Regions from separate parts of the Mesorhizobium erdmanii genome, predicted to be linked through region 2. Evidence: predicted binding sites of a transcription regulator. Region 2 holds the regulator's gene; the other holds the start of a gene.
The links. Region 2 encodes HrcA, which represses chaperone genes, less so after heat shock. Its sites were predicted from a motif close to GTTAGCACTCNCNNNNNGNGAGTGCTAAC; they were not measured.
Positions count from the first base shown of each region.

Region 1: the regulator HrcA is predicted to act here: its motif matches at 1,548-1,576, upstream of groES (co-chaperone GroES).

Region 1 is NZ_CP033361.1:4,651,499-4,655,655, forward strand. Features, by position in the region: gene EB233_RS22660 (hypothetical protein) at 1-543, opposite strand, end outside; gene EB233_RS22665 (class I SAM-dependent methyltransferase) at 615-1,415, shown strand; gene groES (co-chaperone GroES) at 1,667-1,963, shown strand; gene groL (chaperonin GroEL) at 2,026-3,681, shown strand; gene EB233_RS22680 (pilus assembly protein TadG-related protein) at 4,087-4,157, shown strand, end outside.
Region 2 is NZ_CP033361.1:832,859-837,015, forward strand. Features, by position in the region: gene rdgB (RdgB/HAM1 family non-canonical purine NTP pyrophosphatase) at 1-217, opposite strand, end outside; gene EB233_RS03885 (VOC family protein) at 217-627, opposite strand; gene rph (ribonuclease PH) at 811-1,527, opposite strand; gene hrcA (heat-inducible transcriptional repressor HrcA) at 1,705-2,790, shown strand; gene EB233_RS03900 (hypothetical protein) at 2,872-3,069, shown strand; partial or broken gene EB233_RS03905 (PQQ-dependent sugar dehydrogenase) at 3,164-4,157, shown strand, end outside.

The sequences.
Region 1 (4,157 bases), 2.8 Mb from region 2:
GAAGCCGTCCGACTCCGGCTCTGGAATGAATCTTTCGACGACGAGATCGCTGCGGTCGAAGATCGCCGGCGCAACATCTGAAAGAGATGCATAGACGCTATAACCTTCCATAGTCTCGACGTCGGGAAACGGCTTCGGCTTTCCGGCACGCAGCGATCGCCGGTTGAGCGCCTGCTCACGCATCCCGAGATTGTTGAGATTGCTCTTGACGATGACCGGCCCTTGCCAGTCGTCATCCTTGCCGATCACAGCGCCACTAACGCGTCGCTTGGAGATGTCGGCAGCCCCGATGTTCAGGCAGAAGGGAAAAGCGCGGGCGTATTCGACATATTCGGGTGGCGTCACGGTCGCATCGACGTGCAGCACCGCGATATCGGCTTCCGGCTTTGCCGACGTGCCGGGGATGATGCGGACGGAATGACCGCGTCGCTTCAATTCCTCCAGCAAACCGAAAAGCATATAGGAACTGCCGCGGCGAAATAGCGGGCCGCGCCAGCGTTCGAACCTGTCGAACTCATGAGTAATAACTGCGATGCGTGTCATGCGCCCCCCGCTTGGTCTCATTAGCGTCCTCGATTATAGCTTCTAATACAATGCCGGCTTGGGGGCTGTGGATGACCGACCATTGGAATGCCATTCGAGGGCACTGGCAGTTGCTCGGACCACCGTTGAGGCCGCCGGCGGAAGCGGTTGAGACCTATGAGCGTGAGCTCAACCTTTCGAACGCGCACGTCGTTCTGCTTGGCGTGACGCCCGAACTCGCCGGTCTCGGGGCCACCATGACGGCCGTCGACGAATCGTCCGCCATGATCGCCGGTATCTGGCCAGGCGACACTGCGTTGCGAAAGGCAATCAACGGCCACTGGCTCGACTTGCCGATACCAAACACAAGCGTCGATGCGGTGATCGGCGACGGCTGCCTGTCGGCGCTCGGCCTTTCAACCGAGCGTAAAGCACTGTTTGCGGCAATCGCCGGCGTACTGCGCACCGACGGCCGCGCGGGGCTGCGTCTCTTTGCCGGTCCGGAAACACCGGACGATCCGGCGGAGGTGCGGGCGTTTGCGCTATCGGGCGGTGTCTCGACCTTCCACGAACTCAAATGGCGCGTCGCCATGACCGCGACGGGCGATGCGCCCGACCATGCCATTCCGGTCAGAACGATCGCGGAACGGTTCGATGCTTTGTTTCCTGACCGCGAAGAGCTTTCGGCTCGCACGGGCTGGGACCTGCCCGTCATCGGCACCATCGATGTCTATCGGAACTCGCCGGCCATCTACAGCTTCACGCCGGCGCCTACACTGGTGAGCGAGGCGGAAGCCTTCTTTGGTGATGTCCGCATCGCTTCAACCGGGGGCTATGGACTTGCCGAGCGATGCCCGCTGTTGGTGCTGAGGGCGCCAAGACGCCGAAGATAGCAGGACGCTGTTCAAGCCGAGGCTGGCGCAACCCACGTTTTCTGAAATCGTGGGGCAGGAGAAAAAATTCGCGCGCATCGCAGTCTTCTCGCACCTTGACTCTCTGAGGCCGGCGGCCTATTTCAGCGCCACGTTAGCACTCGTCCTTGGTGAGTGCTAACCACAGCTCCGGCGCCGCCGGACGTTGTAGGTTGTCCGGCTTCGCCGGACGGAGGAACTGTTTCTCACCGTTCTCATTCGAGGAAGAAAAAATGGCAAAGTCGAAGTTCCGCCCGCTTCATGACCGCGTGGTCGTTCGCCGGGTCGAATCCGAATCCAAGACCGCCGGCGGGATCATCATCCCGGATACGGCGAAGGAAAAGCCGCAGGAAGGCGAAATCATCGCCGTCGGCTCCGGCGCCCGCGACGAAGCTGGCAAGCTGGTGCCCCTGGACGTCAAGGCTGGCGACCGCATCCTGTTCGGCAAGTGGTCGGGCACCGAAGTCAAGCTCAATGGCGAAGACCTTCTGATCATGAAGGAATCCGACATCATGGGCATCATCGGCTGATTATCGGCCTCACCGTCAACTGAATTTCGGGCTTACCCCAAGCCCCTGCCAGGAGCTTAAAAATGGCTGCCAAAGACGTAAAATTCTCCCGTGATGCCCGCGAGCGCATGCTGCGCGGCGTCAACATCCTCGCCGACGCGGTGAAGGTGACCCTCGGCCCCAAGGGCCGCAACGTCGTCATCGACAAGTCGTTCGGCGCCCCGCGCATCACCAAGGACGGCGTCACCGTCGCCAAGGAAATCGAGCTTGAGGACAAGTTCGAGAACATGGGCGCGCAGATGGTCCGCGAAGTTGCTTCGAAGACCAACGACATCGCCGGCGACGGCACCACGACCGCGACCGTTCTGGCGCAGTCGATCGTTCAGGAAGGCCACAAGGCGGTTGCCGCCGGCATGAACCCGATGGACCTGAAGCGCGGCATCGATCTGGCCGTCACCGAAGTCGTCTCGGCTCTCGGCAAGGCTGCCAAGAAGATCAAGACCTCCGAGGAAGTTGCCCAGGTCGGCACGATCTCGGCCAATGGCGACGAGTCGGTCGGCAAGATGATCGCGGAAGCGATGCAGAAGGTCGGCAACGAAGGCGTCATCACCGTCGAGGAAGCCAAGACCGCCGAGACCGAACTCGAAGTCGTCGAAGGCATGCAGTTCGACCGCGGCTACCTCTCGCCCTACTTCGTCACCAACGCCGACAAGATGGTTGCCGATCTCGAGGACGCCTACATCCTGCTCCACGAGAAGAAGCTCTCCAACCTGCAGGCGATGCTGCCGGTTCTCGAAGCCGTCGTGCAGACATCGAAGCCGCTGCTCATCATCTCGGAAGACGTCGAAGGCGAGGCTCTGGCCACGCTGGTCGTCAACAAGCTGCGTGGTGGCCTGAAGATCGCCGCCGTCAAGGCGCCGGGCTTCGGTGATCGCCGCAAGGCCATGCTGGAAGACATCGCCATCCTGACCGGTGGCCAGGTCATCTCGGAAGACCTCGGCATCAAGCTCGAAAACGTCGGCCTCAACATGCTCGGCCGCGCCAAGAAGGTGTCGATCTCCAAGGAGAACACCACCATCGTCGACGGCGCCGGCAAGAAGGCCGAGATCCAGGGCCGCGTTGCCCAGATCAAGCAGCAGATCGAAGAGACCACGTCGGACTACGACAAGGAAAAGCTGCAGGAACGTCTCGCCAAGCTGGCAGGCGGCGTTGCGGTGATCCGCGTCGGCGGTGCGACGGAAATCGAAGTCAAGGAAAAGAAGGATCGCGTCGATGACGCCCTCAACGCGACCCGCGCGGCCGTGGAAGAAGGCATCGTTGCAGGCGGTGGCGTGGCCCTGCTGCGCGCTTCGGCCAACATCAAGGCCACCGGCGCCAATGCCGACCAGGCTGCCGGCATCAACATCGTTCGTCGCGCGCTGCAGGCTCCGGCCCGCCAGATCGCGGCAAACGCCGGTGCGGAAGCTTCGATCGTTGCCGGCAAGATCCTTGAGAACAAGGGCGCGACCTTCGGCTACAACGCCCAGTCGGGCGAATATGGCGACATGATCGCCATGGGCATCGTCGACCCGGTCAAGGTCGTGCGCACGGCTCTCCAGGACGCGGCCTCGGTCGCCGGCCTGCTCGTCACGACCGAAGCCATGATCGCGGAGGCTCCGAAGAAGGAGTCGGCTGGCGGCGGCATGCCCGGCGGCATGGGCGGCGGCGGCATGGGCGGCATGGGCGGCATGGATTTCTAATCCAGCTTCCAGCAGCCTTCAGGTACGGAAAGGGCGGCAGCGATGCCGCCCTTTTTCGTTGGCCATTACAGAGAGCGAGCCATGGTGGAGACTCCCTTCGCCGGCATTCCTGAAACGACGGCGCCTTTTTCACGATCCGCGCTATCAAATCGCACTGAGATCCCGCCTTCGTAGGAATGTTCGTTTCCTGTGCAATTTCCCTGCAAAATCAGTAGCTTCGGTTGCACCTTGGCGACGCCGCGAAATTTGTCGGACAATATTTTTTAACACATTCATGATTACTAAAGGATGGGAGCGAGGCGATGTTGCTCCGGCGTGCGGAGTGTCAGGTAACCATCGATGCAGTTTTTCCGGCGATTTTTGCGGAGCCGCGACGGCAACGTGCTGATCATCTCGGCTTTAGTGATGCCGGTCCTAATCGGCATGGCCGCCCTGGTGACCGAATATGGCGCGGGGCTGGTCGAGCGAGCCGACAA
Region 2 (4,157 bases):
CCGACAGCGCCGGCAGGCCGGTGGCCGTGGCAGCGGCAAATGCCTTGATGTAGGCGTTTTCCTCGAAAGTGGTGCCGGTTTCGTCCGGCTCGGACAGGCCATAGTCCTTGGCCGATTTCGCCTCAAAGCCGAACGGTCCCATCAAATCCGCGAATTCGCGCAGCTTGCCAGCATTGTGGCTGGCGACGACGATCTTCTTGCCATCGAGAGTATGCATCAAAGGCCCCAGATTCTCGGCTCGGCGAACTCGATCGAATTGCCCGAGGGGTCGCGTATATAGAGCGAACGGCCGCCTTGCGGCCATTCGAATTCGCTTTCGATGGCGATCTTCTTCGCTACGAGATGCGCCTTCCAGCCGGCGAGCTCGTCGGCGGTCGCCGCAAAGCAGAGATGCCCCTCGCCGACCGTGCCATGCGGCGGCACTTTCAGCCGGGCATCGGGCGCCGGTGGTATTTTGGTTGCCTCGGCGTTGAAGATGAGCAGCACGCCCTGCCCGCAGCGGAAGAACAGGTGGCGGCCTTCGACCTTGCCGAGGAGGGTGAGGCCGAGGATGTCGGTGTAGAAGGCTTCGGCGACCACCAGATCGGTGACGTAGAGAGCGGATTCCAGAATAGCGGAGGGTATCACGAGGCGCCCCCCTCTGCCCTGCCGGGCATCTCCCCCACAAGGGGGGAGATCAGCGGCCATCGAGGCTTTCGCCAATCATTTGCGTTGCGGGATTGAGCGGGGCGCCAAAACTGCCAATCTCCCCCCTTGTGGGGGAGATGTCCGGCAGGACAGAGGGGGGCGCTCAAGCTCGGCATTTCGAAATTACGCCACCGCCATCTGCTGCAGGCTGACCAGCCGCGAAATGCCTTTCTTGGCGAGGCCCATCAATTCCGCGAACTGCGCTTCTGAAAAAGGCTCGCCCTCGGCGGTGCCCTGGATCTCGACGATGCCGCCCTTGCCGGTCATGACGAAATTGGCGTCGGTGCCGGCCGAGGAATCCTCGAGATAATCGAGGTCGATGACCGGCTGGCCATCATGGATGCCGCAGGAAATCGCCGCGACATGGTCCTTCAGCACTTTCGAAACACTGGCCATCTGCCGCGCTTCCATCCAGCGCAGGCAGTCATGCAGCGCCACCCAGCCGCCGGTGATCGAGGCGGTACGGGTGCCGCCATCGGCCTGGATGACATCGCAATCGACGGTGATCTGCTGCTCGCCCAGCGCCTGCAGGTCGACCACGGCACGCAGCGAGCGGCCGATGAGGCGCTGGATTTCCAGCGTGCGGCCGCCCTGCTTGCCGGCGGAGGCCTCGCGGCGCATGCGCTCGCCGGTCGAGCGCGGCAGCATGCCATATTCGGCCGTCACCCAGCCCTTGCCGGAATTGCGCATCCAGCCGGGCACCTTCTCCTCCAGGCTCGCGGTGCACAGGACATGGGTGTCGCCGAACTTCACCAGGCACGAGCCTTCGGCATGCTTGGAGACGCCGCGCTCGAAGGAGATGGCACGCATTTCGTCGAATTGGCGTTTGGAGGGGCGCATTCAGGCTTCTTTCCAGTCATTTTTCGGAATCGTGGCCGGCTTGTAGCCCCACGAAGCGCATGGCGCAAAGGAAAATGGCCTGACGGCCGCGACGCGGCACCGGTGACCGCAAGCGCGGCACCGGGTTGCGCGGGCCTAGTGTGTGTCTATATCCTTGGGCTGGAGGTTTTTGGCCGCATGACCAAAGCAGTCGCCGAACCCAGTTTGTTGTCGCCCGCTCTTCAATCGCTGGATATGCGCTCACGCGACATCTTCCGGCGCATCGTCGATTCCTATCTCAGGGATGGCGAGCCGGTGGGGTCTCGCAGCCTGTCGCGCATCCTGCCTTCCTCGCTGTCGCCGGCCACCATCCGCAATGTGATGAGCGACCTCGAGCACCTCGGGCTGATCTACGCGCCGCACATCTCGGCCGGCCGGCTGCCGACGCAGGCCGGGCTGCGCTTCTTCGTCGATGCCTTCATGGAACTCGGCGATCTCTCGGATGAAGAGCGCCGCACCATCGAGGCGCAGGTGCGGGCCTCCGGCTCGGGCGCGACGCTGGAGCACATGCTGACCGAGGCCAGCCAGATGCTATCGGGTATGTCGCGCGGCGCCGGCCTGGTGCTGGCCGCCAAGAACGAGGTGGCGCTGAAGCATATCGAATTCATCCAGCTTGAGCCGACAAAGGCGCTGGCCGTGCTGGTGTCGCAGAATGGCGACGTCGAGAACCGCGTCGTCGAGCTGCCCGCCGGCATCACCGTGTCGCAACTGCACGAGGCCTCGAATTTCCTCAACGCCCATATTCGCGGCCGCACGCTGGCCGAGGCGCGCACCGAGATCGCGCGCATCAAGGAAGAGACGAGAGCGGCGCTGGACACGCTGTCGCAGGACCTCGTCGAGAAGGGACTGGCCGTGTGGGCGGGTGCCGAAAGCGGCCTGCCGGCGCGGCTGATCGTGCGCGGCCGCGCCAACCTGCTCGAAAACGTCACCGCCCAGGCCGACATCGAACTGCTGCGGCATCTGTTCGAGGACATGGAAACGCAGGACGGGCTGATCCAGCTGCTTGACCTCGCCGAGCAGGGGTCGGGCGTGCGCATCTTCATCGGCTCGGAAAACAAGCTGTTTTCGCTGTCGGGCTCGTCGCTGGTGGTGGCGCCCTATCGCGACAAGGATGCCCGCGTCGTCGGCGCGCTCGGCGTCATCGGCCCGACCCGGCTCAACTACGCCCGCATCGTGCCGATGGTCGACTACACCGCGCAGCTGATATCGCGCATGCTTCGCTAGGTGTATTGATATTCAGGCGATGCTGCCTGCAAACGGCGGCCTACTGCGCTTCCGAAGAACAGGCTACCGAGGAGAAAAAGAATGGCGCTCGAAGAATTCAAGGCCCGGATCAGCCTGCTGCTCGAGGAGATGGTCAACCAGCCGGAAGACCAGCACGAGATTCAGGAACAGCTGCGCGAAAAGCTGCGGGAAATGCGCGCCATGGGCCTGCCGTTGCCGGCCGATCTCGTCGCACTGGAAAAACGCCTCGACGACGATTTCTACGCCGCCGGAACATAGGCCGGGACCGGACTTCGCTTCCAGCTCATCGTGCGTGGCGGAACCAGGGGACGAGCCGGCCGTTGGTTTCCTTCGCGACCAGATGGAGGACTAGATGATCCGATTGGCCGGGCTGGTGCTTCCCGCACTCTTTGTCACCTCGGCGGCATTCGCCCAGCAGGCGGACCAGCCGGTGCTGAAGGGCGCGGCCGCTTTCGGCGACTGGCGCGCCGACAAACCTGGGGTGCGCCGGCTGATCAGGCCGGAAGACCTGCCAAGGCCTTTTGTCACCAAATCGGCCTCGAACAGCGCCGGCGTTGCCGACATGCCGGCAGACGCGAAGCCGCAATTGCCGCCTGGCTTTTCGGCCGAGCTGGTCGCGTCCGGCATCGACAATCCGCGCGTCGTGCGCGTAGCACCCAACGGCGACCTGTTCGTCGCCGATAGCGAAGCCAACCAGATCCGCGTCTACCGCCTGGCCAAGGGCAGCGCCAAGCCTAGCGAGCAAGGTATTTTCGCCGGCAATCTCAACCAGCCCTATGGCATTGCCTTCTATCCCCCAGGCAACGACCCGCAATGGGTCTATGTCGCCAACAGCGACAGCATCGTGCGCTTCGCCTACCGCAATGGCGCGTTGAAGGCATCGGGCGAACCCCAAACCATCGTCGACAACATTCCCTCGAACCATCACTGGACGCGCGACATCGTCTTTTCGCCTGACGGCAAGACGCTCTATCTGTCCGTCGGCTCCGGCTCGAATGCCGCCGAGGACATGGGCAAGGCGCCGAAGGGCGGCCTCGAAGCATGGGTGAAGGCGAAGCCGCTGGGTGCTGCTTGGGGCTCCGAGAACGGCCGCGCCGACGTGCAGGCCTTCGACCCGGACGGCAAGAACGGCCGCATCGTCGCCACCGGCCTGCGCAACTGTTCGGGCATGACCATCCAGCCGGCGACCGGGGCGCTATGGTGCGTCGTCAACGAGCGCGACGCGCTCGGCGACAATGTGCCCTTCGAATACGCCACCTCAGTCAAGGAAGGCGCCTTCTACGGCTGGCCCTGGTATTATATCGGCAACAATGAGGACCCGCGCCACAAGGACGCGCGCCCCGATC